DNA from 3 places in the Heyndrickxia faecalis genome. Region 3 is predicted to be linked to each of the others. Evidence: riboswitches for the same ligand, from Rfam matches in the RefSeq annotation. Region 3 holds a riboswitch; each other region holds the start of a gene.

Region 1 (7,803 bases), 1.1 Mb from region 3:
TTGCGGATTGGAGGGTTTCCTCAAATGCTGCTTTATCCAAAAAAGTAATGCCGAAATGGCGGGGATACATTTTCGGGTTGGGGTCTATTTTTTCAGGGCTCAGATGGCAGACAACCTGGTCCCCGAAAAAATTGAAAGTGACCCGGTCATCATACCGGCGCGCCACCTTACAGCCTAATTTCTGATAGAAATCGGCTGTTTCATCAAGATCTTTGCACGGGATCGCCAAATGAAAAATTTTATCCGTTTTTCTCATGGGAATCTCCTCCAATAAAAAAAGTATCTGATCGCAAACCGAGCCTTAATGTTTCAAGCGCAAGGGCATCCGAAAAAGGGATGTTGGCCAGATTGGCATCCGGGCCGAGCTGTTGGATAAAAAAAGCCTGGAGCTGCTTGTTGGGCGCTTCGAAAATGAAAGCATCGCGGGGAATCCCGGAGTCCAGGATGGCCGCAAACATCTCCTCCCGTATTTCCCCGTCCCCGTTGCAAATGCCGCTCGTGCCGCTTTCCCTTGCCTCTGTCATCACTTTATATGCGCCTGCTTCTAAATCTTGACTAATCGATTCCAGCCATAACGCCGGCGTGTCGGCTATTGATTTGGCAGTATCTTTTGAGCCAACTTCACTTAACACTTTAAACTCCTTTGAAAATTCCGCAATATAATGGCACTTTTCCGGATTGGACAGCGGCAGGGTGCCATTTGAGATTTCAACATATTCGCATGCAAACCGCCGGCAGTATTGAACGTACCGATCCGTCTTTCCCTGGCTGGCAAACTTTTCAAATAAAGTGCCGCCGAAAAAGAAGGCAATGACGTTTTGCCTCAGGTGATCTATTTTTTCTTCCAAATGGCGCGAAACCACCGATGTTCCCCAGCCGAATTTGACGAAATCAATATAAGGGGCTGCACTGTTCATGGTATCTTTAAAAAAGTTCAGCGGAATGCCATTGTCAATTAAGATGGTGATTCCGCAATCCCGCGGTTTCTCATTGCGTAAAGGCAGTGTCAAACCATGGTCATTCATCTTCAACCCTCACGATCGTTGGAAATTCTCCTGTTGGATCAATTTTCATAACAAACCCGCAGTCTGTTTCGTTGCTGCAAAATTCCAGGTCAGCCGGGTTAAATGCAGGCTGGCCGGGATCAAGAAATTTCTTTGCAACACTGGCATTTACAATCTCCTTGATCACTGATTCCGGCTTTATCGTGCCGGAGCCGGTAAGGATGCTTTCCATGTATAATGCGCATGCCAGGTCATCTTCCCCCGTCGGATGGGAAGCGATAATATTGATGCGGGCGTTGTCTTTGCCTTTCCATTTGCGCAGGACCCATTTTGCCGTCATTTTTGCATTCGAAAAGCCGGTAACATAGACTTCCTTTGCACAAAGGGCGCGGAAGGCTGCTTTTACCCCGTTTGTGGATGTTTGCACCAACGTTTTGCCGGCTAACGGCTGTTTGGCGATGGCGGCCGGTGAATGGCCCAAATCAAATCCCGGGATCGGAAGGCCGTTCCTTTCGCCCGTGAGCAAAACATGCGGGTATTTGTTTTTGATACGAAAAGCCGTTTCTATTGAGTCAGCCAACCAAATCTCTTTTACGCCGCCCAAAAAGGCATGGTGGGCAACCGTAAACGCGCGGATTACATCGATCACAATATTGGCGTCCCCGTCTTCCGGCGTCATCTCATTCCCCTGGTAAATGCGGATATTCATCCATTCCCCCCTCATTCTGTGCAAAAGATACATAAAGTATATTGGGGGGACGCTTGATGCGGAACTTGCCACCCTTTTCCTTTTTTAAATGTCCCATCTGTTCAAAAAAGAATTGACTGTACCTGCATTTGATTGTATAATGTTTTCAATGATTTCTAAATAATGATTCGTGCTTCTTATCCAGAGAGGTGGAGGGAAAGGCCCTTTGAAGCCTCGGCAACAGGTTGAAAAACACTGTGCCAATTCCTGCAGACAATCGTCTGAAAGATAAGAGAAGTTGACCATTGTGCGCCGGCTCTTCTTATCTTTGTAAGGAGAGCTTTTTTCGAAGGCGCTTCTCATGGAAAGAAGCGGATTAAAATCCAAGTAAACTTCTATGTATATTTGGATTAGGATGTCATACATAAATAAACAAATGAAAAGTGCATGCAAACATTGCGAGGTGGAAGATTTGCCGTTAAGTGTACAAAACAGCCCGTTTAGTAAAGAACAGGCGGAAAAGTTAAATGAACTGCTGCAACTATTAACGGATCAGCAAAAATTATGGCTAAGCGGATATTTAACCTATCCGTTTGCCGAACAAGGAACGAATCCCCCGGGAAGTACAGCTGTTGCTGAAAAACCGGTACAGACGGCAACCAAAACGGTTACGCTGCTGTTTGGTTCCGAGACAGGCAATGCCCAGGCGCTTGCCGAAGCATTCGCCGCCAGATTAAAAGAAATGCAGTTTACCGTATCTTTTTCGGCACTCGATGCAGCCAAGCCGAAAGATTTAAAAAATGCAGGGTATCTGCTCATCATTACAAGTACACAAGGGGAAGGGGATCCGCCTGACAACGCATTGTCTTTCTATGAGCTGATCCACAGCAGAAAAGCCCCGAAACTGGACGGGGTCCAATTTTCCGTTTTGGCGCTTGGGGACCAGACATATGAGTTTTTTTGCAAGGTCGGAAAAGAGATCGACAAGAGGCTGGAAGAGTTGGGCGGGGAACGGCTCTATCCGCGGGTGGATTGCGATGTGGATTATGAAGAAGACGCCCAGGAATGGTTTGAAGGGGTTACAGGCGTGCTCCAGTCATCTGCCTTGCCGCCTTCAACCGCAGCAGATGCCACCCGGCCCGCAAACACCGATTATTCCAAATCCAACCCGTTCCAGGCGGAAGTGCTGGAAAATATCAATTTGAACTGGGAAGGGTCCAATAAAGAAACGCACCATATCGAACTATCCCTTGAAGGTTCCGGTTTTACATTTGAACCGGGGGACAGCATCGGGATTTACCCGGAAAATGACCCGGAACTCGTGGAACGTCTGATCGAAAAGCTCGGCTGGGATCCAAAAGAACCGGTTCCGATCAATAAAAAAGGGGAAGTGCTGCCGGCCAGGGAAGCATTGCTCAGACATTATGAAATTACGAGATTAACAAAACCGCTGCTTCAGCAGGCAGCCGTGCTTTTCGGAAACAAAGGGCTTACGGCTTTGCTTGAAAATGAAGCGGAGGCAAAGGCATACCTTGAAGGGCGGGGCCTGATCGATCTTGTCGAGGAGTATCCGCCGGAAAAAGTGGAAGTGCAAGCTTTTGTACAAATGCTCCGGAAAATGCCGCCGCGGCTTTATTCGATCGCAAGCAGCTGGAAAGCGAACCCCGATGAAGTCCATCTTATCATTGCACTGGACTGCTATACAGCAAACGGAAGGGTGTGCGAAGGGGTTTGCTCCGGACAAATCGCAGGCAGGATAAAACCAGGAGACAAGCTGCCGGTTTATGTCCACCGCAATCCGAATTTCAAACTTCCGGCTGATCCGGATGTGCCGGTGATCATGATCGGGCCGGGAACAGGCGTGGCGCCGTTCCGTTCTTTCCTGGAAGAAAGGGAAGCGGAAGGGATCACCGGCCGTACATGGCTGTTTTACGGGGACCAGCATTTTGCGACGGATTTTCTGTATCAGCTTGACTGGCAAAACTGGCTGAAAAATGGCGTGCTCGAACGAATGGATGTGGCTTTTTCGCGCGACCAGGCAGAAAAAATATACGTCCAGCACCGGATGCTTGAAAAAAGTAAAGATTTTTATGCATGGCTTGAAAAAGGCGCCTGTGTGTATGTGTGCGGCGATGAAAAGCAGATGGCCCGCGACGTCCAAGAAACGCTGCTTCACATTCTTGAAACAGAAGGCAACATGACGAGGGAAGAGGCAGAGGGCTATTTGCAGGAAATGCGCCAAGAAAAACGTTACCAGCGTGATGTGTATTAACAGAGAGGGGCAGGAAGATGGTTGATAAAAAACTTGATCCGCTTGAAACGATAAAAGAAAAAAGCCGGTTTCTAAGAGGAACGATTGCGGAAGGGCTCAAAGATCCGCTGACCGGCGCGATATCCGAGGACGATAATAAACTGTTGAAATTTCATGGCAGCTACCAGCAGGACGACCGGGATATCCGCAACGAGCGGCGCAAAAAGAAACTGGAGCCGGCTTACCAGTTTATGGTGCGTGTCCGCATTCCGGGCGGCGTTGCGACCCCGGAACAGTGGCTTGTGATGGATGAACTGGCGCAAAAATACGGGAACGGAACGCTGCGTATGACGACCCGGCAGACGTTCCAGATGCATGGCATTTTAAAATGGAATTTAAAGCAGGCCATCCGCGAAATGAACGATGCGCTCATGACGACGCTTGCTGCGTGCGGGGATGTGAACCGGAATGTGATGTGCAACCCGAACCCGTACCAGTCGGGTGTGCATGCCGAGGTATATGAATGGGCGAAAAAAACGAGCGACCACTTGTTGCCGCGGACTTCCGCGTATCATGAAATCTGGCTGGAAGATGAAAAAATCATTGATACAAAAGAGCAGGAAGATTCCGAACCGCTGTACGGCCCGAAGTATTTGCCGCGGAAGTTTAAAATCGGGTTTGCTGTGCCGCCTTCCAATGATGTCGATATTTTTTCACAGGATTTAGGGTTTATCGCCATTTTGAATGAAGGGAAGCTTGAAGGGTTTAATGTCGCGGTCGGCGGCGGGATGGGCATGACCCATGGCGATCCGAAGACATATCCGCAGCTTGCCCGGATCATCGGTTTTTGCACCCCGAACCAGGTGATTGAAGTGGCGGAAAAAGTGGTGTCGATCCAGCGCGACTACGGCAACCGCGCGAACCGGAAAAATGCGCGTTTCAAGTACACCATTGACGCACGGGGGCTCGACTGGATCAAGTCGGAATTGAATGAACGGCTCGGCTGGGATCTCGGGGAAGCCCGCCCGTTCCATTTTGACCATAACGGCGACCGTTACGGCTGGATCCAAGGCGATGGCAAATGGCATTTAACGTTATTTGTCCAAAGCGGCAGGATTAAAGATATTGACGGCTATCCTTTGATGACCGGGCTGCGTGAAATTGCAAAAATCCATCAAGGCGAGTTCCGCCTCACCCCCAACCAGAATGTCATCATTTCCAATGTAACCGAGGAAATGAAAGGAAAGATTGACGAACTGGTTGAAAAATACCATCTGACGGACGGCAAGCATGCTTCCGCCCTCAGAAGAAACTCGATGTCCTGTGTCGCATTCCCGACTTGCGGCCTTGCGATGGCGGAAGCAGAACGGTACTTGCCGGAACTGCTCGGAAAAATCGAAGAGATTTTGGATGAAGCGGGGTTGCGCGAAGAAGAAATCGTCATCCGGATGTCAGGCTGCCCGAACGGCTGCTCAAGGCCGGCGCTTGCGGAAATGGCTTTTATCGGGAAAGGCCCCGGAAAATACAATTTGTATTTGGGCGGCAGCTTCACTGGCGACAGGCTCGCTTGCCTTTATAAGGAAAATATCGGGGAAGAAGAGATCCTCGCTTCCCTGCGCCCGATTCTTTTGCAATATGCAAAAGAACGGCAGGAAGGCGAACATTTCGGGGATTTCGTCATCCGCGCCGGAATTGTAGAAGCGATCCGTGACGGACGTGATTTTCATAAACCGGCAGCGGTGAATAAATAATTTTACAAACTGTGCCTAGAAGGATTTTATTCTCCGGGCACAGTTTTTTGTTTCTTTACAAAAGCTTCCAATTGGGACATACTGTTTAGCAGAATACCTCATAAAGGATGGTTGCCATGCTGGGAAAAAATTTAAAAACATATATCGAAAACCAAAAGGATACTATAATAATATTATGTAAACAAGAAATAGCGTATTTGGAGCGCTATAAGGATTTTTTCAAAGATGCTGTCAGGGAAAAAGAAATTGTTGAAAAAGAGGGTACCGCCCGTTTTGCCGATGCATCTATTGAACGGTGCAGCAAGGAAGCCGATGAGACCCTTGCGGTGGAAACGGCGGCGTTTTTAAATGAACCTGTCATCTATTTGAAAAAGCATAGGAAAGAATATGTTTACATCGTGTCAGACTGGTTTGGCATCATCGGCGTCGACGGGATTGCCCTTGAGCTGGATGATGTCTTCGGCCATTACAATTGCATGCTCGGGCTCAAAGTGCAGAAGAAATACGGGCCGGCGATTCAAACGGGATTGTCTGAACTGCTCGAAGGAGACGGGAAGGGGGAAATCCTTTTTGATGGCAATGAAGGCATCTGGGATGTGAACTTTCCGTTGAACGATGTGCCCGGTTTCAGGGAAGAGATGCCACTCATGGAAGCTTTCGTGAAAATATACGAAGTGCTGTTTGCCTTGCAGGAAAAACTCGAAAAAATGTCTTGACCCTCACGCTGCGTCACCCCTTACAGTAAAGAAGAAAGGGGGCTGCATGATGAGAATTAAAGAAGTTGCAGAGCTCGCCGGGGTAAGCATCCGGACATTGCGCCACTATGACGAAATCGGGCTACTTAAACCGGCCGAAGTTTCACCGTCCGGCTACAGGCACTATTCGGAAGAAAACTTGAAAACGCTCCAGCAAATCTTATTTTTCAAGGAATTGGGCTTCCCTTTGCAAAAGATCAAGGAAATCATGGAAAGCCCTTCGTTTGACAGGCTCGGGGCGCTCGAGCTGCAGCGCCATTTGCTGATTGAAAAACAGAATCGGCTCGGGAACATGATTGCCTTGATCGAAAAAACAATCCAATCGGAGAAAGAGGGAATGAAAATGTCCAGTGAAGAAAAATTTGCCGGTTTCCGCTTTGACAGCAATCCGTATGCGCGTGAGGCACGCGAAAAATGGGGGGATCAGGCAGTAGATGCAGCGGAAGCGAAAATGGCGAGACTTGACGGAGATGAAAAATTGGCTTTGGCTGATGAGATGAACGAAATTTACCGTGAACTTGCTGCCATCCGCCACAAGGACCCGCGCGCACAAGAAGCGCAAACAGCGATCCGGAAATGGTTTGATTTTTTAAACCGCCATTTCGGGGATTATACGCCGGAAGCCTTTAAAGGGCTTGGCCAAATGTATATAGAAGACAGCCGGTTTACAAAAAACATTGATCAATTTGGCCCAGGGCTTGCGGCGTTCATGGCCGCAGCCATGGCGGAATTTGCGAATCAAACGCATCAATAAAAAATGCGGGGAGCTGCCAAAAGGGGGCTCCTGCTTTCTTTTTTTCATTTGCCACCTTGCAAATGAATTGGAAAAATAATGAAACTTGTCTTACAATAAAGAGAAAGCATGACGAGGAGGTATAGGCATGTCACAAACGTATCAGCAATATTTAAAGGAACACCATGAACAGCACTTAGAAGAACTGTTTGATTTTCTCCAAATCCCGAGTATCAGTTCCCTATCCGAACATCAACCAGATGTCAGAAAAGCAGCGGAATGGCTGAAAGCAGAGCTTGGGAAAACAGGCCTCGAACATACCGCAGTGATGGAAACGAAAGGCAACCCGGTTGTATACGGTGACTGGCTTCACGCAGACGGGAAGCCGACCGTCCTGATTTACGGGCATTACGACGTCCAGCCGGTTGATCCGCTGAACCTCTGGAAAAGCGATCCGTTTAAACCGGAGATCCGCGATGGCAAAATTTTTGCCCGCGGCGTGAGTGATGATAAAGGACAGGTGTTTATGCATATCAAAGCGATCGAAGCATTGATGGAAACGGAAGGGGAACTGCCTGTCAATATCAAAGTGCTGTTTGAAGGAGAAGAGGAAATCGGCAG
Region 2 (7,803 bases), 1.4 Mb from region 3:
ATTGCGGATAATGGAAGACCACGCTTTCAAGGTGCTTCCGGTTGTTACCGGCCAGAAACCGGTTGCCATGCTCCATATTCAGGATTTGGTCCAGACTATATAAGCAAAATAACAAGAATAAGCAAAATAACAAGAAAAAATTTTTTGACTGGATAGAGCGGATTCATAAAGAATACCGCTTTTTTTGGTGTTTACCGCCAATATTTACACAGCAGCTGTCTGCTTTTTCGGTGATACCACACAAAGATTTCGGTGACAATGGCGCTGCGGCCTATTAAAATAGGTGATAAGATCTTGTGAATTAACGGGGGAGGGATTGTTTTGTTAAGGGTAAACAATGTGTCAGTAGAGATAGAGAAGTCAAAAATTTTGGAAGATATAAGTTTTTCTGCTGAACCAGGGGAGATTATTGGCCTGGTTGCTCCAAATGGATCCGGCAAGACGACGCTTTTAAATGCGATATCCAACCTGATTCCTGCTTCAAAAGGCGAAATTAGTATTTACGGCATGAATTATAAAATGCATCGGGAAAAAATCCTTAAAAAAATATTTTTTTTGCAAGACCATACAGTATTGTATCCAAATTTAACAGGGAGAGAGCATTTAAAACTTGTACAAAGATTATGGGAGAGCAAACAAGAATGTGGCGCTGTTATTGAAAAATTAAGCATGGGTTCCTATATCGACAAAAGGGTTTCAAAATATTCGCTTGGCATGCAGCAAAGGCTGCTATTTGGGATGTGCTTGATCAGTTCTTGTGATTTGCTATTGATGGACGAGCCGATGAATGGGCTGGACCCATCCAATATTAAACTGATAAGCAAATCCATTAAGCAACTTAGAGACGAAAATAAAATTGTATTATTTTCTTCCCATATTCTGAACAATGTTGATGAATTATGTGATCGTGTCATCTTTTTAAAGCAAGGAAGAATGGTTTACGAAAGCAGAAAAAATAATCCGGACTTTAATAAATACATCATCATTAAGCTAGAGAATGGGAATGATGCAGATAAAGTTCTTTCCCTGTTTAAAGATGAAGAGATTAAAAATGCCACAGCCAATGAAGTATGGGCGGAGATAGATTCGAGTAAAAGCTCCTTTGTGGTAAATCAGGCATTCGAACAAGACATGAAATTTAAATCATTTTTCATTGGGCAAAAAGGCAGCCAACAAATTTATGAGGAAATATACGAAGGTGAAGATAAATGGGGCTAATCAAGTTAGAGACATTGCGATTCATTAGAAATAAAAAAAATATGACTGTTTTTATTGCTGCTATTTTGATTGTTTTCGTTTTGTTTGCAATTACTTTCGTAGGAGCAAAGAGAACGGACCCGCTCAATGAATATCAGGATAACAAATCCTTACTGGAAAATGCCATTTCACACATGGAATCAAATCCAAATAAGAGTGAAGCAAAGAAGAAAGCACTTGCGGGTTTGCAGGAGGAGTTACGCCTTCGTACAGAACAAATACAAGCTCATGAAGCAGGGGATTGGAAGCAAGAACTGAAATTGCAGATCGCTTTAGATAAAAAATTAATTGCCGGGATTAATGCCGGAAAAATTGTTTTTGGTAATAAAAAAATTGTTCCGCAGACAGAAAAAGCAATACAGCTCAATACCATTCTGCTTAAACAAAATATTCATCCGGTAATAGAGTCTTTCGAAACCCCGGGTATTAACTTTACATATCGCATTCTTTTTTACGTATTCCCGTTCTTAATGCCTCTTCTCATTGCTGTTTTAATTGGTGATATTTCAACAAGAGACAAACAAGGCGGTATTAATCATTTTGTGAATGTTTTGCCAGTGAAGCTCAAGAAAATATTGGATGCGAGAATCTTCACTTCATTTGTTTACAGCTTGGCCATCACGATTGTTATCCTGGTTGTTGCGCTCATTATTGGCAGCATCATAAGCCATTTGGGCAGTTGGAAGTACCCTGTGGCGATCAATCTAAATGGGACGGAAGTATTGTGGATTTCAATTGCCCGGTTTTTGGGCAGATCGCTTTTACTAATCCTATGTCTTCTATTATTTATTTCTGTTTTCACCCAGTTTTTAAATACCTTTATTCGAAATCAATTGCTTCTAATGCTCGTTTTGGTGGCTTGTTTTTGTTTCGAGGAAATGATGAGCGGATTTAAGACAAAGTTGTATGCTGTTATGCATATCATCCCTTTTACATTTGTGGATGTGCCGAATATAGTGAATGGAGAAAGTGCAGCAAAATTCAGGAATGAGTATATCAATACTACAGACGGAGTCATTACGCTTCTCCTTTCATCATTGCTGTTTTATTTTCTCACCATATGGATTATCCATAAGAAAAACAAAATTTAAAAAAAGCTTGACGAATCCGAAAAAAAGGGATAAATTGAACGTAAGCAATTTTTAGGTTCGTTGTGTAATTTCTTTTGCGGCGTTGATGGCAAATTTCATATTGGTATTTTCTTATCAAGAGAGGTTGAGGGAATGGCCCGATGAAGCCTCAGCAACCTTCAATGCTTTTACGCATTGAAAAGGTGCTAAGTCCTGCAAGTTATGGGATCATAACTTGAAAGATAAGAAGATGGTTCATGTACGAAAGGAATGGCCTTCTTCTTATTGGAGAAGGCTTTTTGATTTTAAGTGAGGGAGTGTCCATCATGTATCATACAGAAACAAAACTTGCACAAATCGGAAATCGCAGTGACCGCGTGACAGGTGCGGTGAACCCGCCTGTTTATTTTTCTACCGCTTACCGCCACGAAGGCATTGGGCAGTCAACCGGTTTCGATTATTCCCGTACCGGCAACCCGACGCGTCAGTTGCTTGAAGAAGCGATTGCGGATCTGGAGGGCGGGGACCGCGGGTTTGCGTGCAGTTCCGGCATGGCTGCGATTTTCACTGTTTTATCTTTGTTCCAGGCCGGCGATGAGTGGATTGTGAGTGATGATTTATATGGCGGCACCTACCGCCTGCTGGAGCAGGGATATAAAAAATGGGGGCTTTGTTGTAAGTACGTGAATACGTGCAACCCGGAAAATATTGAACAAGAGATCACCCCGAAAACGAAAGCCATCTTCCTCGAAACGCCGACAAACCCCCTCATGCAGCAGACGGATATCGGCGCAGTGGCTGAAATTGCGAAAAGGCACGGAATCCTGCTGATTGTAGACAATACTTTTTACACCCCGCTTTTGCAGCAGCCGATTAAAGAAGGCGCTGATATTGTAGTCCATAGCGCGACGAAATATCTTGGCGGGCATAACGACGTGCTGGCCGGTCTGATCGTGGCAAAGGGTGCTGAACTTTGCGAGCAGCTTTTTCTGTACCATAACGGTGCCGGCGCCACCCTCAGCCCGTTTGATTCGTGGCTTCTGATGCGCGGCATGAAAACGCTGGCGCTTAGGATGGAAAAACACGAAAAAAATGCAAAAGCTGTGGCGGCATTTTTAAGCGCGCATCCGGATGTAAAAGATGTGCTGTATCCAGGCCGCGGCGGGATGCTTTCTTTCCGTGTAAAAGAAGAATCATGGGTCGACCCGTTTTTACGCGGCCTGTCTTTAATTACATTTGCCGAAAGCCTCGGTGGGACGGAAAGTTTTATCACTTACCCGGCTACACAGACGCATGCCGACATTCCGGAAGAAAAACGGATTGCCTCAGGCGTAGACAATTGCCTTTTGCGCTTTTCAGTCGGAATTGAAGATGAACGCGATTTGCTTGCAGATATTGAAAAAGCTTTTGCCAACATTCACGAAGGGGTGCAAACACGATGACAAATGAAGATTATTCTTTTCAAACGAGGCTTTTACATAACAGCCACAAAATAGACCCGGCGACCGGTGCGGTAAGTGTGCCGATCCAGCATGCTTCGACATACCACCAGGCGGACATTGACCAGTTCGGTAAATACGATTACAGCCGCTCGCTCAATCCGACGAGGGAAGCGCTCGAGGATGTCATCGCCGAACTCGAAGGCGGCGTCAAAGGTTTCGCATTTGCTTCCGGGATGGCGGCGATTTCAACAGCGTTTCTGCTTTTGTCGGCGGGCGACCATGTTGTCATCACCGAAGATGTGTATGGCGGCACGTTCCGGATGGTGACGGAAGTCCTGACACGGCTTGGTATTGAACATACATTTGTGGATATGACCAACCTTGAAGAAGTGCGGCAGGCCGTCCGCCCGAACACGAAAGCTTTTTATGTAGAAACCCCTTCAAACCCGCTTTTAAAAGTGACGGATATCCGGGCGGTGAGTGAACTGGCAAAGGCAACCGGGGCGCTCACCTTTGTCGACAACACTTTTTTAACGCCTGCCCTGCAGCGTCCGCTTGAACTCGGGGCGGATATCGTGCTGCACAGCGCGACGAAATTTTTAGCGGGGCACAGCGATGTCGTCGCCGGGCTTGCAGTTGTAAAAGATGAAGCATTGGCAGCGCGCCTCGGCTTTTTGCAAAATTCATTCGGGGCGATACTCGGCGTCCAGGATGCATGGCTCGTTTTGCGCGGGTTGAAAACGTTGCATGTGCGGCTGCTCCAATCACAGCAGTCAGCGGTGAAAATTGCACATTTTCTTGATGCGCATCCGCTTGTACGAAACGTGTATTATCCGGGGCTCGGGCACCATCCGCAGCATGCGTTGCAAAAGCTGGAGGCACAAGGGCCGGGCGCGGTATTGTCGTTTGAACTGGAAGATGAGGAAGCGCTCCGGGCATTCGTCAGCCATGTAAAAATCCCGGTCTTTGCCGTCAGCCTCGGCGCTGTGGAATCGATTCTGTCCTATCCGGCAAAAATGTCCCACGCCGCAATGCCGCCTGAGGACCGAAGAAAACGCGGCATCTCCGACAGCTTGTTGCGCTTATCGGTTGGCCTCGAAAATCCGGATGATCTGATTGCCGATTTTGAGCAGGCTTTTTCATACACGAAAGCGGGCACAACCGTGAAATAATGGACAAACGGCTGCGGGGAATCCGCCCTAATCGGCGGGATTCCCCGTTTCAAAATAGTCGCCCGGGCTTATTTTGAAACGCGAATGGAGGCACGCCCCGTCCGTACGTATGACAAAAACTGCACCACAGAAGCCGCTGAAAAAGCCCGAAAGAAAACATAAAAACGGCGGGAAACCACTGTAAAAAGTGTCCCGCCACTTTTTTCTATTTTTTGTGTAAAGGAAAGGAACGCCCGCATTCACATTATCTCTGCAAGGTTGGGCGTATGGGCATCCTGTTGCTGCATTTGCTGTCTGAAAATCCAGTTTGTTGATTTTCAACAAACTGATAATCCGCAAAGATAATGAGCAATTGCAAAAAGATGGGGGAGGTTTTACTCAAAGCAAGCCGAGTAAACACTCGATACATTGAAAAAGTCTAAACGAATCTTTTTTGCTTCAGGAGCAGCCTTTTTAGCAGCCTTTTCAACAGCTAATTTTATAGATGCAGATTTACTTTAATGCATTTTCTTGCTGCTTTATAAAATTTGATCAAATTTTTAACAAATGTTGTTGTTCCTCCCGCAGCTTTAAGCTTAGCAATCTTAGCAATAGGAAGAACGTTTGTTACAATAGCAGTTCCTACGGCTCCTATACAACCCCAAACTCCAAATGTAACCATTCTCCCATTACTTTTAACAGGTATATTGCTGATCTAACCAATCAATTACAGCTGGATCATCTTGAGCAAGAACACTATCGGGAAAGATTCAATTGTCAATAATACATATGCTAACTGTTAATATTCTGGTGGTATTTCATCAGAACTAGGACTCGATGCCGATGCACTTAACGGAGTCATAGCTTACAATAATAATGAAAATGAAATAATAATACAGGGTTAAAATATACATATTCTCATAAACCTCCTTTTTATGAGAATATAATATTACCAAGTCAATCCAACTTGGAGGAAATTTAATGAAAATACTAGAAAAACTTAGCTATTGGATTTTCATACTGTGTGCAGCAGTTATAATGATTATTAACTTTACAAGCAATAATGGAACGATCAAAGACGTAGTAGGAATAATATGTTTTGTAATTGTTCTTATAGTTGCTTTAAACGCTATAATTTATAGGAAAAAATCAAAAGGGAAATAAAAAAGTTGGGATATTCAACCTTCTGCCCATCGTTTGAAGGGAGTTTAAGAAACTACGTGGATGCAGCAGGGGAAAATGAAACAGATGGGTAGCCTGCTGGAAGATGAAAACGGTGATTGAGTGGTTATTATTTATGATCGGACAGCATGAAAATTTCTATTGTGATTTAAAACGGTACTTGAGTTTTTAGATTTTTGGTTGGACCGTGACTCCGTGAAACTTTGAAAAAAACTAAGCATAATGAGGAGGATTGTATATGTCAAAAAGTGAGTTTGAAAATAAGATAGCTAGTGAAGAAGCTGTAGATCATTATGATAATGTACTCAACAGTGTAAATGAGCTGAAAGAGAAAGAAGCTAAAGCACTTTTGAAACAAATTTATGCAAGGTTGGATATTGTTTTAAATGGTAATGGAGAATATGACAGTAAAAAGTTCTTAAAGGATTTGGAAGGTCAGTTTAAAGAACTTGTGGAGGTTACAAGAAAGGAAAAGGAAAAAAAGAAGAAAGAAAATCAGGCTGAGGAATAAATTTTATTTACGAGAAGGGACTGAGACAAGCCAGTAAGGAGAACCCGATCATCAACAACCCAACATATATGAGACGTTTTTCGGGGATGAAATGCAGTTTTGCCGACTAGACTATAGCATGACGAAAAACGTTTGTTTTCTTTCACATGCTGTACGTATGAATAGTAAAATCAAAGAAGGCAAAAGTTTCATTTTTTGGGATTTTCACTCACTACTGTTTTTATTTTTAATTATTCAACTTTAGCCTGGATTTAATTCGTTCAGCAAGCCCTAAGTATGAAAGAGCTTCTTGATAACCCTAGTTAAAAAGTACCCCCCTATTAAATTTTTTTAATAGGGGTTATTTGGAATTTGGCTTGCGAGGGATTCATAAATTTCATTTCGAACAAATTCTCCAGCCTGTAATTTTAATTGATTGAGATGACGGGTTTTGGCCAACACATCTTCAGTTATGGGAGTTGGATCTTTTTCCATGAGTTGATCGGAAATCAGCAAAAATTTATCTGCAGCCTGGTCATGAATCGGAAATCGGCCGGGTAACCGTCCTGCCTGGTTTCAAGGTTTCTGTACGACCGCCTATATGGATATCCAGCGCATCTCCTTCCAGCAATGTCACTTTAAAAGCATGGCGCGCCACTTCCACCTGAAGCTTACGGTTTTGGTAGGTGAGGCGGAATAAATAGCGGCCCCATTGTTCCGGAATGGAAGGATTTAGAAAAAGCCCGTTTTCTTTGATCCGGACGCCGCCAAATCCGTACACGATTGACAGCCATGTCCCGCCCATATTGGCCATGTGCAGGCCGTCTTTTGTGTTGCCATGCGTGTTATCAAGATCAAGGCGGGCTGTTTTGATAAAATAATGATACGCTTTTTCCGCTTCGCCGAGCCTGGACGCCATTATGCTGAAGATGCATGTGGACAACGATGAATCGTGTGTCGTGACTTTTTCATAATAATGATACGAATTTCGGATCGTTTCCGGATCCGCCTCTTCTTCCAGCAAAAAATGCGCGAGCACCGTGTCCGCCTGTTTGCACACCTGGTACCGGTAAATCGTGAGCGGATGGTAATGCAAAAGGAGCGGGTAATGGTCTTTCGGCGTATGTTCAAAATCCCAGACCGCTTTATCGAGAAAGCTGTCATCCTGTTTGTGGATGCCGTGTTTTTCATCATAAGGGAGATACATCGCA
Region 3 (7,803 bases):
CCGCCATAAATTCCATTAAATTTCATACCAACTGCGCGGGGAATCGAGTAAACTGGAGTTAGGAAACATGAAAAAACAGGCGCCAGGCCCGGCCTTAAAGGGGCGGTTTCCGGCATTCGCGAGGGAGGTAGCACGGTGGAAACGTCATTTGAAATGTTGCTGGAAATATTTGAGAGGGCTGCCCTTTTATTAACTTGCTTATTTTTTATCACGCGAATTCCGCGTTTTAAAGAAATTTTTCAACAAGAGCAGCCGTCTGTTTTTGAACTGAGTTTTATCACTGCCGTCTTTTGCAGTTTTGCAATCTTTGCGACTTACTCTGGCATTAAGGTGGACGGGTCGCTTGTCAACGTGCGGATTATTGCTATCGTATCAGGCGGCATCCTGTTCGGCCCGTGGGTTGGCATTATCACAGGCATTGTCTCCGGGTTGCACCGTTATTTAATAGATATTGGCGGGGTGACATCCATCCCGTGCTTGATTACGAGTATTACAGCCGGCGTCATTTCCGGCCTGATCAGCAGGAAAGTGAAAAATTCCTGGCGCTGGTTCGTCGGGATCGCAGCCGGGATGTTTTGTGAAATATTAACCATGCTTTTGATTCTTGTTTTTGCCCACCCGTTCAGCACCGGTGTGGATATTGTGTCCAAAATTGCCTTCCCGATGATCGCGGGGGACGTCAATATCGGATTGATTGTTCTGCTGATTAAAAGCGTGGAGGGCGAGAAGGAATTTGTGGCGGCAAAACAGGCGAAACTGGCGCTTGATATTGCCAATAAAACGATGCCTTATTTCCGCGCCATCAATGCAGAATCGTTAGAAAAAATCTGCGCCATTATTAAAAACGAGATTCGCGCCGATGCGGTTGCCATCACCGATACGAAAAAAATCCTGGCTTATGTCGGATTCGGGCAGGAAAGGTACCAGATCGGTCATGAAATTATCAGTGATCTGACAAAAACTGCGATCAAAAGCGGGGAAATCACGATCCGCAACCATATCCAAGACCAGCAGACCCCGCAGATCCAGTGCCTGCTGATTATTCCGTTAAAAGAGCGGGATGAAGTCACCGGCACATTGAAAATTTATTATAAAAAAGCGAACAAAATCACCTATTCCCTGCAGACAATGGCAATCGGCCTTGCCCAGATGATTTCGACGCTCATGGAAATTTCGCGCATCGAAGAAATCAAAGAAGAAGCCAATAAAGCGGAGTGGAAGGCGCTCCAGACAAAAATCAACCCGCATTTTTTGTTTAATGCGCTAAATGCAATTGCTTCCACGACCCGCAGAAATCCCGATAAAGCAAGAAAATTAATCATGAACTTATCCGGTTTTATGCGTTATAATCTTGAATTGACCGACGATTTTATTGATATTAATAAAGAACTGCAGCAAGTACGCGACTATATTGAGATTGAAAAAGCGAGGTTCGGCAGCCGCCTGCAGGTTGAATATGAGATTGACGTCGTATCCGTGCTGATCCCGAGCCTAATTATCCAGCCGCTTGTGGAAAATGCGATCAACCACGGGATTTTAAAAGTAAAAGGGCCAGGAGTCGTAAAAATCTCCGTCAAAGAGGCAGGAGATAAAGTACGCATCAGTGTGACGGATACAGGGGCAGGCATTCCGGAAGAAGTGATTGAGCATGTTTATCAGGATAATATGCCGGTCACACAGATTGGCCTTTATAATGTCCATCGCCGTGTCAAACTGATTTATGGAAACGGTCTGGTCATTAGAAGGCTGAATCCCGGAACAGAAGTTTATTTTGAGGTTCCGAAGGTGGGAGAATATGAAAGCCATTATAGTGGAAGACGAAATACCGGCACGTGAAGAATTGGCGTATTTGATTGAAACGTACAGTGAGATTGAAATTACCGATTGTTTTGAAGATGGGCTGGATGTGTTGAAATTTTTGCAGGAACATGAAACAGATGCGATTTTTCTCGATATTAATATTCCTTCCCTGGATGGCATGCTGCTGGCAGGCAGCATCAGCAAATTTGCGCATAAACCGTATATTATTTTTACAACGGCTTATAAGGAACACGCCGTCCAGGCTTTTGAACTAGAAGCATTTGATTATATTTTAAAACCGTATGAAGAAAAAAGAATTGCCGCCATGTTGAAAAGGCTCGAGGCTGCGTATAAAAGAGAGCATTCATTGCTGGGGGAAGAAGGGGCTGTGCCGCGAAACGGCGGGCTGCACCGGAAAGAGCGGGTGAACTTGCGCAAGGGCGAGAAAATTATTGTGGCGGATGCAAACGATATTTTTTACTGCGCCGCTCAGGAAAAAATCACGCTTGTTTATACACAACAGGAAACGTTTGAAATGCCCATGGCGATATCCGAGTTCCAGTCCCTTTTGCCTGAGGATCTTTTCTTTCGCTGCCACCGGTCTTATCTTGTAAATTTAACGAAGATCCGGGAAATTGTGCCGTGGTTCAATCAAACGTATTTGCTCCGTTTAAACGGGATGGACGCGGAAATACCGGTAAGCAGAAGAAATGTGAAACAGTTTAAAGCGCTGATGCATTTTTAATATAAAGCGCCCAGCCATGCAGGAAAAGCGGCTGGCATGAACACGAAAAGTGTATGCCGGCTTTTTCCTTTTTTGCCGGGGCAGGCGTGAAAAATAGCATGGCCTACTTTGCGCACTGCGGCCGTTCGCGTGTGAAAAGTTGCCTGCTTTCCAATTTGCCATCCTCCAAGGTGTTGCGCCGAAAAAGCGGGCATGGCCTGCTTCCGGCAATACCGTTTTTCAGGAAGATTGTGCATAAATTGGAATACCTGATTTTATCCATATGCCATCTTTTATGGACATTGCGCGGGAAAGTTTCAAGAAGCGGTTTGTTCCTGTGCCATCCATTCCTTTCTGTATACCGTTTATTCCTTTTTAAAGCATTCTCGTTCCGAAAATGCGTTCCCTCCTTATTTTCGTACTATAATTTGAACTGTAGAAAAGGACAGAAGAAACGGGAGGAACCGGACATGTTAGAACGAAAAGCAAACCGCAGCCTGATTGTATTAGGGACGATGATTGTACAAATGGGGCTTGGGACTGTTTATACATGGAGTTTATTTAACCAGCCGCTTGTTGATAAATTCGGGTGGCAATTGAGTGCAGTATCGACGACATTTTCCATTTTAAGCCTGGCACTTGCAGTATCGACATTGTTTGCGACAAAATTGCAGGCAAAATGGGGACTGCGCCGCCTGGTTGCTTTTTCCGGCATTTTGCTTGGCACAGGATTAATCTTAAGTTCATTTGCACCTTCACTTTGGATGCTCTATCTGTTGGCAGGCCTTATTGTCGGTTATGCTGACGGGACAGCTTACATCACGACTTTATCCAATTTAATGAAATGGTTTCCGGATAAAAAAGGCCTCGTTTCAGGCATCTCCGTTGGGGCATACGGGACCGGCAGCCTGGTATTTAAGTTTATAAACGGTGCCGTCCTCAGTTCGTTTGGTGTCACACAGGCTTTTCTTTGCTGGGGAGTGATTGCAATTGCCATGATCACCGGCGGATCTTTCCTCTTGAAAGAAGCAGAAAATACAACCACATCCGGTACTGTGTCCAAACAGCCGGCCGGAAAAGATTTTACCATCAAAGAAATGCTCAAAACGAAACAAGCTTACCTCTTATTCATCGTGTTCTTCACGGCGTGTATGAGCGGTTTATATCTGATCGGCCTTGTTAAAGACATCGGCACGGGGCTTGTCGGGCTGGATGTTGCGACGGCCAGCAATGCAGTGGCGCTGATTGCCGTCTTTAACACCATCGGGCGGCTCGTTCTCGGCGGTTTATCAGACCATGTGGGAAGAATGAAAGTGGTATCAGGGACGCTGCTCGCGACGGCCGTTGCGGTTTCCATTTTGAGCTATGCCCACTTAAATTTCGCCCTGTTCTTTATCTGTGTTGCTGCGATTGCTTTCGGTTTCGGCGGAAATGTCACCGTATTTCCGGCTATTATTTCAGACTTCTTCGGCCTGAAAAATCAAAGCGCCAATTATTCAGTGATTTACCAAGGCTTCGGCATCGGCGCATTATCCGGATCGGTCATCGCTTCCCTTCTCGGGGGCTTTATGCCGACATTCCATGCGATTACGATTCTCTGCCTGGTCTCTTTTGCGATTACGCTTTTCATTAAATCGCCGGCTGAAGAAGCAGCCCACGCACACGGGGTTCGGGGAAATGTCGGTCGTGCCCAGCATTCGCATTAAAGCAAGGGATGTGTGCTTCGATCATGAACAAGCAGACAGGAAAGGGATTCGTGCCTGCATCATGATAAAAAACCCGCTGGCTGCCCAGCGGGTTTTCCCGGTTTATCCCCAAATTTCCTTTGCGGTATCCACAATATATTTTACTTTGTCCCACTGCTGCTCTTCTGTTAAAAGATTGCCGTGGTGGGTGGAGGAGAAGCCGCACTGGGTGCTGATGCAAAGCTGTTCGAGCGGTACATGCCTGGATGCTTCCCGAATCCGGTTTTTGATCAGCACTTTATCTTCAAGCTCTCCCTTTTTCGATGTGAAAATGCCAAGCACGACTTTCGGCCCGCCTTCCGGAATGTATTTCAACGGTTCAAACCCGCCGGAACGCTCATCGTCGTATTCAAGGAAAAACCCGTCTACTTTTTCATTTGCAAAGATTTTCGGGGCAATTTTATCATACGGACCTTCAAAAGCCCATTTCGACTGGTAGTTGCCGCGGCACAGATGGGTTGTGATGGTCAGATCATCCGGCTTGCCTTCCAGTACGCTGTTTGCTACATGTAAAGCGAGATCAATCAATCTTTCCCTTTCGAGCTCACTGTCTGCAAACGGCAGTTTCGGTGCACACAGGCCGGCAAGATAAACATCATCCAGCTGCAAGTAGCGGCAGCCGGCATCATAAAAAGCTTTGATCGCATCCCGGTAAGTTTGGATAATATCATTTGCGTATTCTTCAAGATCCGGGTAAATGTCTTCATTGCGGATTCCGGCATTGAAAAACTGATTCGGGCTTGGAATAGTCATTTTCGCAACCGCCCTGTCCCCGGCGATTTCTTTCAGCGCAATAAAATCTTTTATGTGCGGATGGTCCGGGTTAAAGGAGACTTTTCCGGTTACCCGGACGTCATAAGCTTCCGTTTCGATGCCGACAAACCGGTATCCATGGTTCGGCACGTACCCTTTTACCCCGTTTAAATGTTCCATGAAATCCGTATGCCAGAATCTCCGCCGGAATTCTCCGTCCGTTACCGCTTCGAGGCCGGCTTCAATTTGTTTGCCGACCAGGCGGCGGATTTCTTCATTTTCAATTGCACGCAAGTCTTCGGCCGGGATGGTTCCCGCTGCAAATTTTTCCCGCGCTTCGTGCAACCGGGCCGGGCGCAAAAAGCTTCCGACAATGTCTGCCCTGTACGGCGCTTTTGTTAATGTTTTTGTCATCATGATTCCCTCTTTCTGCATATTTTTTAAAACAGCTGCTGTGCGCAGAAAGAAATTGCTTTTAGCTGCATGGGCCCATTAAAAAAACCTCTTCGGCAATAAGAAGAGGTATGGATTGCAAAACAGAACCGTCCGCTCTTCTTATCTTCAAGCAATTGCTTTCTGGAATTGGCACAGTTCTTTAAAAAAGACCGCTGCCGAGGCTTCAAAGGGCCAGTCCCTCCACCTCTCTGGATAAGAATTTTAAATATTATTTAGTTTAAATACACTTTAAATGTTCCACCCATTTTTGTCAAGGGCATTCGCAAAATTTTTTAAAATGGGACGGAAAGATTGAAATCAGGGGCGATGTGAAAATATAATAGTAATAAGAAAAACAAAGGAGGGATTTTATGGAGGCCATACAATCAAGGCCTGTATTCCAGAAAGTGCTTGGCGTCTTTGCCGTTTCACTGCTGTTTGCAACGGCGGGTTTATATACGGGGAGATTCATTCCGCCTGCGCTTATGATGCCGCTGATGGTTGCAGAAATTGCAATGGTCATCGCCGCTTTCTGGTTAAGAAGGAAAAAGAGCGTCGGGTATTTGTTCGTTTATGCTTTCACCTTTATTTCCGGTATTACGACATATCCGATTGTAGCTTATTATGCATCCCAGGCCGGTGCTGAGGTCGTCCTGCTCGCTTTTGGTTCCACGTTCGGCATTTTTGCCGTGATGGGCGTTATTGGGGCCGTTACCAAGAGGGATCTTGGCTTTTTAAGCACCGCATTGCTTGTCGCATTGTTGGCGCTGATCTTCATCGGAATATTCAGCATTTTCAGCCCGTTAACCTCAACCGGGATGCTCGCGTACTCCTTCATTGGCGCGATTGTTTTTTCCCTGTATGTTGTTTTTGACTTTAACCAAATGAAGCACCATGGCATTTCCGAGGAAATGGTCCCGCTTTTGGCTTTAAGCCTGTACCTTGATTTTATCAACCTGTTTATTTACATTTTGCAAATTCTCGGCATTTTGGGAAGCGACGATTGAGAAAAAAGAAAACGCCCGCCATTAACCGGCAGGCGTTTTCTTTTTCACATGTTGGATGTCAAACAAAACAATACGGTCTTTTTGCTCCCATTCGGGGATGCGCGCTTCCCATGCTGCCCGGACCATTTGTGCCAAATGCTGCTGCGCATCCGGCCCCATCAGCGATAAAAACAGCGCTTTCCGGTGGAGATGCTCTTTTCCATCGAGCGTCTGGATCGCATTTTCGCCAAACAACGTTTTTTGAATACGTTTCGGCACAGCCCCGTTTCGTTTGAATTTTTCCGGGTCATAAAACATTTTGACTGCTTCCTCGCCACTGATGCACACCGCTTTTTGCCCGAGCAGACGGGTTTCAAACAAAATTGCATGATAATCGTCCGTCCGGTTTTTAACGGCTTTCCGAAAGAAGTCTCCCATCCTCAAGGAATGTGAAGGTGCGAGTAGCACCAATGAGTAGGTGGGAGATGAATTTCGGTTGGCTTTAGCCAAAGTTATTTTTCCAATCCTTTTCTCAACAATTCTAAGATTGCGGCTGTTCTAGTTGGAATCCCATTTTCTTTTTGATATTGCTTCAATTTTTCTAATATCGTCTTAGGCATACGAATTTCTACACGTTCTTTCTCTTCTCTCATGATTATCACCTCATATTGATTGTACGGATTTTTTACGATATAATCAATATATACGAAATTTTTCCGCACAAAGTGAGGTGAATTGATATGGCCAAGCAAAACAAAGCTTTCAAGTTTCGTTTGTTACCAAACAAAGAACAATCCGCATTATTAGCTAAGACATTTGGTTGTGTTCGCTTTGTCTACAATAAGATGTTAGCTGAACGCAAAGAAACGTATGAAAAGTTCAAGGATGATAAAGAATTGCTTAAAAAGCAAAAGTTTCCGACTCCTGCAAAATATAAAAGTGAATTTCCATTCCTAAAAGAAGTGGATTCTTTAGCTTTGGCAAATGCACAAATGAACTTACAGACTGCTTATAAGAATTTCTTTGAAGGAAATGCGGATTTTCCAAAGTTCAAAAATCGTAAAGCAAAACAATCCTATACAACTAATATGGTCAACGGAAATATTAAGCTAGAAAATGGTCATATCAAACTGCCAAAAATCAAAAAGCCAATAAAAATGAAACAGCATAGAGAGATACCTGCTGATTATAAAATCAAATCTTGCACTATTTCTAAAACAAAGACAGGCAAGTACTACATTTCAATTTTGACAGAATATGAGAAAGATATTCGTCCAGTTAAAATACAGAAAGTTGTTGGTTTGGATTTTGCTATGGATGGTCTATATGTCGAGAGTGAACAGGGTAAGAAAGCCAATTA

Evidence for each region. Region 3 has a riboswitch for S-adenosylmethionine ahead of ABR335_RS03985 (5-methyltetrahydropteroyltriglutamate--homocysteine S-methyltransferase). Riboswitches for the same ligand answer to the same signal wherever they lie in the genome.
Region 1: another riboswitch for S-adenosylmethionine. It lies ahead of ABR335_RS09730 (assimilatory sulfite reductase (NADPH) flavoprotein subunit); the one in region 3 lies ahead of ABR335_RS03985 (5-methyltetrahydropteroyltriglutamate--homocysteine S-methyltransferase).
Region 2: another riboswitch for S-adenosylmethionine. It lies ahead of ABR335_RS14285 (methionine biosynthesis PLP-dependent protein); the one in region 3 lies ahead of ABR335_RS03985 (5-methyltetrahydropteroyltriglutamate--homocysteine S-methyltransferase).

Annotation. Positions count from the first base shown of each region.
Region 1 covers NZ_CP158453.1:1,993,284-2,001,086, reverse strand. The annotation lists gene ABR335_RS09745 (VOC family protein) at 1-256, opposite strand, end outside; gene ABR335_RS09740 (phosphosulfolactate synthase) at 240-1,025, opposite strand; gene ABR335_RS09735 (2-phosphosulfolactate phosphatase) at 1,018-1,713, opposite strand; SAM riboswitch class I at 1,887-1,987, shown strand; gene ABR335_RS09730 (assimilatory sulfite reductase (NADPH) flavoprotein subunit) at 2,108-3,964, shown strand; gene cysI (assimilatory sulfite reductase (NADPH) hemoprotein subunit) at 3,982-5,694, shown strand; gene ABR335_RS09720 (hypothetical protein) at 5,892-6,410, shown strand; gene ABR335_RS09715 (MerR family transcriptional regulator) at 6,460-7,203, shown strand; gene ABR335_RS09710 (dipeptidase) at 7,331-7,803, shown strand, end outside.
Region 2 covers NZ_CP158453.1:2,961,596-2,969,398, reverse strand. The annotation lists gene ABR335_RS14300 (KpsF/GutQ family sugar-phosphate isomerase) at 1-103, shown strand, start outside; gene ABR335_RS14295 (ABC transporter ATP-binding protein) at 322-1,218, shown strand; gene ABR335_RS14290 (ABC transporter permease) at 1,209-2,348, shown strand; SAM riboswitch class I at 2,457-2,576, shown strand; gene ABR335_RS14285 (methionine biosynthesis PLP-dependent protein) at 2,654-3,769, shown strand; gene metC (cystathionine beta-lyase) at 3,766-4,941, shown strand; gene ABR335_RS14275 (hypothetical protein) at 5,420-5,602, opposite strand; gene ABR335_RS14270 (hypothetical protein) at 5,902-6,084, shown strand; gene ABR335_RS14265 (hypothetical protein) at 6,341-6,613, shown strand; gene ABR335_RS14260 (glycoside hydrolase family 65 protein) at 7,128-7,803, opposite strand, start outside.
Region 3 covers NZ_CP158453.1:872,160-879,962, forward strand. The annotation lists gene ABR335_RS03970 (sensor histidine kinase) at 136-1,836, shown strand; gene ABR335_RS03975 (LytR/AlgR family response regulator transcription factor) at 1,796-2,545, shown strand; gene ABR335_RS03980 (L-lactate MFS transporter) at 2,995-4,230, shown strand; gene ABR335_RS03985 (5-methyltetrahydropteroyltriglutamate--homocysteine S-methyltransferase) at 4,333-5,436, opposite strand; SAM riboswitch class I at 5,575-5,677, opposite strand; gene ABR335_RS03990 (Bax inhibitor-1/YccA family protein) at 5,829-6,464, shown strand; gene ABR335_RS03995 (hypothetical protein) at 6,486-6,881, opposite strand; gene ABR335_RS04000 (hypothetical protein) at 6,956-7,096, opposite strand; gene ABR335_RS04005 (RNA-guided endonuclease InsQ/TnpB family protein) at 7,184-7,803, shown strand, end outside.